2 regions of the Nocardia sp. NPDC004582 genome follow, and region 1 is predicted to be linked to the other one. Evidence: riboswitches for the same ligand, from Rfam matches in the RefSeq annotation. Region 1 holds a riboswitch; the other holds the start of a gene.

Region 1 (4,405 bases):
GCCCGGCCCGCGTCCAGCACCAGCACCCGATCGCAGAACCGGTCCGCGAGGGTGAGATCGTGCAGGCTCATCACCACGGTCCGCGCCAATTCCCGCGTCAGCGCCAGCAATTCGAGCTGATGGGTGATGTCGAGATGATTGGTCGGCTCGTCCAGCAGCAGCACCGGCGTGTCCTGCGCCAGCGCTCGCGCGAGCAGCACCCGCTGCCGTTCCCCGCCCGACAGCCGCCCCACCGCCCGCCCCGCGAACCCGGCCAGATCCACCTGGCGCAACGCGTGTTCCACCGCGGCGCGCTCATCCGGCCCGCCCGCACCCCACGGCGGCAGATACGGCGTGCGCCCCAACGCCACCAGCTCACCCACCAGCAGATCGGCCGGCGGCGCTTCGTCCTGCCCGACCAGACCCACCAGCCGCGCCCGCTCCCGCGCCGAAACCTGGTGCACCGGACGGCCATCCACCGTGACCTCGCCCGCGACGGGTGTGATCAAACCCGCCAGCGTTCGCAACAGCGTGGTCTTTCCCGCACCGTTCGGTCCGACGATTCCCACCGTTTCGCCCGGTGACACCGTGAAGTCGACGTCCGTGACAACCGTGCGGCGTCCCGCCCCGCAGGCCAGCGCTGCCACCTGGAGCGCGCCGGGGCTTTCCGCGGCCGGGTGGTGTCGCCGCATCGCGCTGTTTCGCCACCCACGCCGGCGCGGTCGTGGCGCCGGGCCATTCGGGGCCGGGAGGTCGCGGCTGCGCGGCTCGCTCGTCGTGAGCGCGTCGCGGTGGTCCGCTGCGGCGATGGCCTCGGAGGTCGCCGGAGCGGCGTCGTGCGGGTGGCCGGGCCTCATGCCGCACCGAATCGGTAGCTGCGGCGCCCCATCAGGAGCAGGAAGGCGGGGGCGCCGATCAGACCGGTGAGGACGCCGACCGGGATTTCGGTGGGGCGGACCAGGACTCGGGTGGCGGCGTCGGCGATGACCAGGAAGGTGGCTCCGCACAGGGCGCTCGCGGGGAGCAGGGCGCGGTGGCGGGGGCCGACCAGCAGGCGGGCGGCGTGGGGGACCACCAGGCCGACGAAGCCGATGCCGCCGGAGACGGCGACGAGCACGCCGACCAGGACCGCCAGCAGGACGAACAGCGCGATGCGCAACTCGCGCACCGGGACTCCGATGGAGGCGGCCGTATCCGGGCCGAGGTTCAACGCGTCGAGCCAGTTGGCGGCGAGCAGCAACGCCGTGAGGCAGGCCGCGACCACGCAGCCGGGCAACAGGATTCGGGTCCAGTCCGCGCCGGAGAGGCTGCCCAGCAGCCAGAACAGCACCGACTGGGCGGCGGACGGGTCGCTGCTGCGGAAGATCAGATAGCTGCTGAAGGCGGCGAAGGCCGAGCCCAGCACCGTGCCGGTGAGCACGAGCCGCAGCGGCGTGAGGCCGCCCTGGGCCAGGGCGATGAGAAAGACCGCGGCCGCGGCGGCGAAGGCCCCGGCGAGCGCGCCCGCCGAGAGCGCCCAGAGTCCGGCTCCGGCGAACACCCCGGAGGTGATGACCGCCGCCGCGCCGACGCCCGCGCCGGAGGAGACGCCCAGCAGGTAGGGGTCGGCGAGGGGATTGCGGACCAGGGTCTGCATGGCCGCCCCGGCGACCGCCAGGCCCGCGCCGACGATGGCGGCGAGAACGGTGCGCGGCACCCGCAATTGCCACACGATGGTGTCGAGCCCCAGATCGGTGTGCGCGGTGCCGGTCAGCCGGTCGCGCAGGACCGCGAGCACGCCGCGCACCGGGATGTTCTCCGCGCCGAATCCCGTCGCGACGATCATGGCCACGACCAGCAGCGCCCCCATGACGGGCAGGGCGAGCGAGGTCCGCGCGCGGCTCATCGCGGTAGCTCCTCGGGCATGACGCGGCCTCTCCAGAGTGTTGCGCGGCGGGGGAGGTCTGACTCGCACCGGGTTCCGGTGCTCACAGTGGCGCGACCGCTCCGGATTCTCACCGGATTCCCGCACCCGCCTATCGACGAGGGGAACCCTACCGTCCGGAACCTTCGTCGGTTCCGACTGGTCGGTCCATCCCGCGGTCCGACCCCGATCAGCCCGCGCCGGAACTCGATTCGCGGTCCTTCGCGCGGATCAGCGGATTCGCGAACCGAGCAGATGCCGCACACCGCTCACGAACAGCTGCAATCCGAAGTCGAATCGCGCGGTGGCGTCGGGCATGTCGTAGAGCGGCGAGTTCTCCTCGGTGAGCGCGCCCGCGGAATCCATCTGGATGCGCGACTGCTCGTCCACCGTCTGCCCGAGCACGTAGTACAGCAGCGTGTAGGCGGCCAGTTCGGCCTCCTCGCGCGTCATGCCCGCGCGAATCGCGGCGCTGGCCAGCCGTTCCCGGCCCTTGCTGGTGGTGAGTCGCGACGCGTAGGTGGCCGAGACCAGTTCGGCGCCGTCGCGGTAGGCGAGCAGGCTCTCGCGCAGCCGGTGCGCGAGTTCGGTCATCTGCTTGGACCATTCGTCGGCCCGGACCGGCTCCTCCATGGGCGCGAGGATGCGGTCGGCGACCGCGCCGAGCAACGCCTGCTTGTTGGGGAAGTGCCAGTACAGCGCCCCGGGCTGGACGTGCAGCGAGGTGGCCAGGCGGCGCATGGTGAGATCCGCCAGTCCGTACTGGTCGAGGATGGCGATGGCCCCGTCGACCACATCCGTGCGATGGAGTTGCACTGAAGAATCCGACCCTCTCGTGTTCCGGCTCACGTTCCGGGCTGCTAGCCTACCCTGAACACCGTTCAAGTTGCTCGGCCACGCGGCCGGACGAAGGGATTCCCGCGGACATGACCCAGGTAGCCGTCACCACCGAAGCCGGTACCAACGCAGGCGATGACATTCTCGCCATCGCTCGCGAGCAGGTGCTCGAGCGCGGCGTCGGCCTGACCCAGGAGCAGACCCTCGCCGTCCTGCGGCTCGGCGACGAGCGGCTCGAGGAGCTGCTCGGCCTGGCGCACGACGTTCGCATGAAGTGGTGCGGCCCCGAGGTCGAGGTCGAGGGCATCATCTCGCTCAAGACCGGCGGCTGCCCCGAGGACTGCCACTTCTGTTCGCAGTCCGGCCTTTTCCAGTCGCCCGTGCGCGCCGCCTGGCTCGACATCCCCTCCCTCGTCGAGGCCGCCAAGCAGACCGCCAAGACCGGCGCCACCGAATTCTGCATCGTGGCCGCCGTGCGCGGCCCGGACGAGCGCCTCATGGCGCAGGTCGCCGCCGGCGTGGAGGCCATCCGCAACGAGGTCGACATCCAGGTCGCCTGCTCGCTGGGCATGCTCAACCAGGAGCAGGTGGACCAGCTCGCCGCCATGGGCGTGCACCGCTACAACCACAACCTGGAGACCGCGCGCTCGCACTTCCCGAACGTGGTCACCACCCACACCTACGACGAGCGCTGGGAGACCCTGCGCATGGTGCGCGAGGCCGGCATGGAGGTCTGCTGCGGCGGCATCCTCGGCATGGGCGAATCCCTGGAGCAGCGTGCGGAATTCGCGGCCGACCTGGCCTCGCTGGAGCCCGACGAGGTGCCGCTGAACTTCCTCAACCCGCGCCCGGGCACCCCCTTCGGCGACCTCGAGGTGCTCCCGGCCGCCGACGCGCTGCGCGCCGTCGCCGCCTTCCGCCTGGCCATGCCGCGCACCATCCTGCGTTTCGCCGGCGGTCGCGAGATCACCCTCGGCGACCTGGGCGCCAAGCAGGGCATCCTGGGCGGCATCAACGCCGTCATCGTCGGCAACTACCTGACCACCCTGGGTCGCCCGGCCGAGTCCGACATCGATCTGCTCGGCGAACTCAAGATGCCGATCAAGGCGCTCAACGAAACACTCTGAGCGAAATCCACTGAGAGAAAAAGGGGGTTCGGGGCCTATGCCCCGAACCCGTCTCGTACGGTAGGGGTGCGGGGGTTGTCATTCCCCTGGACCTGATCTACCCGCCGAGTTCGATACGCGAAGGATCCATCGAGGTGGTCGTGGACATCGAGGAGCGCTACAACCCTTTCACGGGCAAGCGAGTCGTGCCGGGGCTGGACGATCCGGTACCCCCCGCGGCGGCCCTGGGCCTGGAGCCGCCGCGCTTCTGTGAACAATGCGGTCGCCGCATGATCGTGCAGGTCAGCCCCGACGGCTGGTGGGCCAAATGCTCCCGCCACGGGGTTCTCGACTCCACGAGCCTGGAACACCGCTAGTGGCAGCCACATTCACCGCCGAGCCGGGCGGACTACGCGTCGACGTACTGATGCGGGAAGTACGCGCGGCGGCGGTGGTGTTCACCGCGCTCGCCGCGGTGAGCGCCCTGGCCGGGGTGGCCTGGGCGTATCTGGCTCCCGCGGAACAACTGCTGGTGGTCGAACCCGACCGCGGCACCGCGCTGACCGGTGAGAGCCTGCAC
Region 2 (4,405 bases), on a different contig from region 1:
GCGTGCTCGGCCTGTACGGTCTGGCCAAGGATTCGAAGCTGCGGCCGTACCGCTTCGTGCTCGTCGCGACGCTGCTGATGGTGGTGCTGGTGGTCGCCGGCCACGGCCGGTCCTATTACGTCGCCGGGACCATTCCCGCGATCTTCGGTGCGGGCGCGGCGATCCTGTCGGGCTGGTTCGGCACCGCCGGTCCGCGGCCGGTCGCCGTGCTGCGGCGGGTGTTCACCGGATTGACCGTCCTCACCGCGGTTTTGATGGCCGCCCTGGCCACGCTCCCCTACCCGAAGAGCTGGATCGACGTCCCCAACGCCAGCCGGCTGGGCTTCCTGCAGCACTACGGCAACGACGACTGGGCCGATCTGGCCGACGCCGTGCACAAGGTGGCGAGCGGTCTGCCGCCCGAGGAGCGGGCCGTCACCGCGGTGGTCGCGGAGGCCTACAACGAGGCCGGCGCGCTCGACCACTACGGCAAGTTCCAGTCGATTCCGCCGGCCTACAGCCCCAATCGCGGTTTCGCCGTATGGGGTCCACCGCCGGACTCGGCCACGACCATTCTGTGGGTCGGCTACAACGACGGTCCGGAGCAGCGGGCCTTCCTGGCGAACTTCGGGCAGAAAACCCAAGCGCTGCAGATGATCGACGAGCTCGGCATCGCGGGGCAGAACCATCACGTGAACATCTGGATCCTGCGCGAGCCGCTGGTCCCGCTATCGGTGGCCTGGCCGAAGCTGACCTACATGATCGTCCCTCCGGCCTCGTGAGAACACTGTCGGTCGCATGAGCAACACTGTCGGTCTAGCGCAACGTTTCCGCTGGGGAGGATTTGCATGTTGAGTTTCACGACCAAGGGCGCGTCGCTGCGGCTGGCCGCCGTCGCCGCCGTGCTCGCCGCGGTGGGTTCGGTGGGCGTCGCCGGCGCCGACGAACCGGCTCCGGCGGCCGGTCGCACCCTTGTCGTACTCGGTGATTCGTTCGCCGCGAACCCGCCGTGCGACGGGATCCTGGTCAAATGCGACGGCAACAACGACACCGCCTCGCACGAGTGCCTGCACCGCGGCACCTCGTGGCCGGTCCAGCTGAGCGCGCTGATGGGCGTTCCCGCAGCCGATTTCGAGAACGCCACCTGCACCAACGCCTCGATCGACAGCGGCCCGGTCACCTCGACCGGCAAGGAGATCCCCGGCCGCGACGGCTACACCCTGTCGCAGCTGGCGATCAAGGCGAGCAAGAACGGCGCGTTCGGCCCGCGCACCCAGGTGGTCGCGATCCAGTTGGGCGCCAACGACTCCTGGCCGCGCGACTCGACCAATGTCGCCGATGCCCCCAGCCAGTTGCGCTGCGCGCTGAACATGAGCCAGGGCTGCGACCCCGACGCCGTCGACAAGGAGCACTGGCCCGAGCTCGACACCATCACCGGCGCCGCCTACGCCGACCGCATCCGCAAGGTCGTCGAGTACGTGAAGTACTACGCGCCCAACGCGAAGATCCAGCTCGTCGGCTATCCCGAACTGGCCCCGGCCAACTCGAACGCCTGGTGCCTCGACGTCCTGGGCACCTTCCGCTACTTCCAGCCCCGCGGCGGCGCGGTCAACGCCTTCTGGAACCGTCTCGACGACGCCGAACGCGAAGCGGCCCAACTCCTCTCGATCGATTTCGTCGACGCCCGCGTCCCCACCGCCGGCCACGGCCTGTGCTCCCCGGACCCGTGGGTCCTGGCCGCCCTGGACCCGAAGGTGAACCTGGTCGGACTCCCCTTCCACCCGACGCCGCGCGGTGACACGGCCGTGGCCGCCGAGGTCTACAGCCACCTCACCCGCTGATCTTCGCGTCGCCCGCACCGGGTTTCCGGTGCGGGCGACGCCATCTCATCAGGTGGACGCTGCGGCGCAGCCGATTGACCAGGGGTGATACGTCTTCGTATGGTTGATCGACGATGTCATGAGGAATCCGGTGTAATTCCGGAGCGGTCGCGCCACTGTGAGCAGCCGGTCTCGATGCGAGACGGATGCGAGTCAGACCCTCACATCGTCGGTTCGATCGGCAACGGGGACGCGGAATCCCCCTGACTCAAAGGAGTCCTTCGTGGCTACCTCTTTCGCTCCTCGCTCCGGTCTCGGCAGCGGCGCGCTCTCCATCCCGACCACCGCCCTGTGGCTGGTCGGCACCACCCTGCTGGCCCTGCTGGCCATCTACTTCATCGGCATCGACCAGGGTGCGGTGTCGGTGTTCGGCAGCGACATGCACGTGCACGAGTTCGTGCACGACGGCCGGCATTTCCTCGGATTCCCCTGCCACTAGCACCGGGAATCGAGTAGCCACAATGGAAAAGCGAATCATCGGCCGCGGGGTCCTGCTGGGAGCCCTCGGCGGATCGCTGGCGTTCGTGTTCGCCCGGATCCTGTCCGAGCCGATCATCGATCGCGCCGTCGATTACGAAGAGGGGCGCGATCACGCGCAGATGGCGCTGGACAAGGCCGCCGGCCAGTCCATGGACATGGACCACGGGGCCGAGCTGTTCACCCGCGCGCAGCAGCAGAATGTCGGACTGGGCTTCGGCGTGATCGTGTTCGGGGCGGCGCTGGGCGCGCTGTTCGCGGTCGTCTACTTTCTGGCGCTGCGCAAGGCCGGGAAGATCTCGCCGCGGAATCTGGCGCTGCTGGTGTCGGGCGGCATGTTCCTGGCGCTGTACGCGGCGCCGTTCCTGAAGTACCCGGCCAACCCGCCGTCCGTCGGGAATCCGGACACCATCGAGGAGCGCACGGCACTGTACGTGGGCCTGATCGTGATCAGCGCGGTGCTGCTGGTCGCCGCGATCTGGCTGGGGCGCAGACTGACCGCGCGCCTGGACAATTGGACCGCGACGGTCGCCGCCGCGGCGGGCTTCGTGGTGGTGATGGGCGCGCTGCTGGCGCTGTTGCCGTCGTTCTCCGAAGCGCCGGAGCCGCTGCGGGACGCGTCGGGCACGATCGTGTTCCCGGGGTTCCCGGCCGACGACCTGTACCACTTCCGGCTCTACGCCTTCGCCGGCCAGCTCCTGGTGTGGGTGGTCATCGGTGTCGGCTTCGCCTGGCTGGCGCCGCGTCTGCTGGGCGACCGCGCGGCCGAGCCCGCGCAGGCGGCATGAGCGCGGTCACCCGGCTCACCCTGGTGACGCACGCGATCACCGATGCCGTGCGGTCCGCCCGCTTTCCGGCCGATGAACCGCTGCACCCGCTCGGGTCGCGGTCGGCCGAGCAGGCGGGCGGGCTGCCCGGCCCCGCGCCCGCGACGGTGCTGCACGCGCCGGAGGCCCGGGCCGAACAGACCTGCCGGGCACTGGGATTCACCGGCATCCCGGAGCCCGCGCTGCGCGATCTGGACCACGGCGACTGGGCCGGGAAGTCGATGGACGATCTCGCGCCCGAGCAGCTCATGGGCTGGCTCACCGACCCCGGCTACCGCGGTCACGGCGGTGAATCGATCACCGGCCTGCTCGATCGGGTCGGCGCGTGGATGCGCGGTCTGACCGGGCGCGGCGAGCGCATCGTCGCGGTGACCCATCCCGCGATCGTGCGGGCCGCCGTCCTGCGCACGCTCGACGCTCCCCCGGAGTCGTTCTGGCGCATCGACATCCCGCCGTTGAGCGCCACCACCCTGCATCACCGCGGCCCGGCGTGGACGTTGCGCGCGACCGCGCACGAACTCGCGGGCTGACTTCGCTGGCAGAATCCGGGGAATGGCGCAATCCTCGGGTTCGACCACCTCTCCGGCCGTCGGCCGGGCGCTCGACATCCTCGTCCGGCTGGCGCACGGCCCCGGACCGGTCCGGGCGGCGGTGCTGGCCCGCGATCTGGGACTGCCGCGCTCGTCGGTGTATCACATCCTGTCGGTGCTGGTGGACCGCGGATTCGTGGTGTACGTACCCGGTGATCAGGCCTATGGGCTGGGCGTGACGTCCTTCGAGATCGGGTCCGCCTACCTGCGGCACGAGCCGCTGGAACGGCTGGCGCAGCCGATCCTGCACCAGCTGGCCCGGCAGCTCGGGCAGGCGGTGCATCTGGGCATTCTGCACGGCAACGAGACGGTCTACCTGCTCAAGGAACGGCCCAGCTCGGGTCCGTCGGCGGAGGTCTCGCTGATCACCGATATCGGCGTCCGGCTGCCGTCGCATCTGACCGCGAACGGCCGCGCGATCCTCGCCTCGCTGCCGGACGCGCAGGTGAAGGCGTTGTACGCCAAGCGTTCCGACTTCCTCACCCGCACCGGGCGCGGGCCGCGGTCGCTGACCGAGCTGCGCCGGGATCTGGACGAGGTGCGCGCCCGCGGCTGGGCCGAGGAGGTGGAGCTGGTGACGGCGGGCCTGCGGTCGGTGGGCGCGGCGGTCTTCGATCACAACAGCCGTCCGGTGGCGGCCCTGAGTACCACC

The links. Region 1 has a riboswitch for cobalamin ahead of ACWELJ_RS28385 (FecCD family ABC transporter permease). Riboswitches for the same ligand answer to the same signal wherever they lie in the genome.
Region 2: it holds a riboswitch for cobalamin, as region 1 does, so the genes downstream of both, ACWELJ_RS11130 (CbtB domain-containing protein) here and ACWELJ_RS28385 (FecCD family ABC transporter permease) in region 1, are expected to answer to the same signal.

What each region holds. Positions count from the first base shown of each region.
Region 1 covers NZ_JBSGCY010000143.1:11,125-15,529, reverse strand. The annotation lists gene ACWELJ_RS28390 (ABC transporter ATP-binding protein) at 1-671, opposite strand, end outside; gene ACWELJ_RS28385 (FecCD family ABC transporter permease) at 833-1,864, opposite strand; cobalamin riboswitch at 1,899-2,030, opposite strand; gene ACWELJ_RS28380 (TetR/AcrR family transcriptional regulator C-terminal domain-containing protein) at 2,114-2,698, opposite strand; gene bioB (biotin synthase BioB) at 2,809-3,846, shown strand; gene bsaP (biotin synthase auxiliary protein BsaP) at 3,987-4,202, shown strand; gene ACWELJ_RS28365 (DUF2567 domain-containing protein) at 4,202-4,405, shown strand, end outside.
Region 2 covers NZ_JBSGCY010000028.1:3,130-7,534, forward strand. The annotation lists gene ACWELJ_RS11120 (ArnT family glycosyltransferase) at 1-761, shown strand, start outside; gene ACWELJ_RS11125 (SGNH/GDSL hydrolase family protein) at 828-1,820, shown strand; cobalamin riboswitch at 1,917-2,042, shown strand; gene ACWELJ_RS11130 (CbtB domain-containing protein) at 2,083-2,298, shown strand; gene ACWELJ_RS11135 (CbtA family protein) at 2,321-3,124, shown strand; gene ACWELJ_RS11140 (histidine phosphatase family protein) at 3,121-3,693, shown strand; gene ACWELJ_RS11145 (IclR family transcriptional regulator) at 3,716-4,405, shown strand, end outside.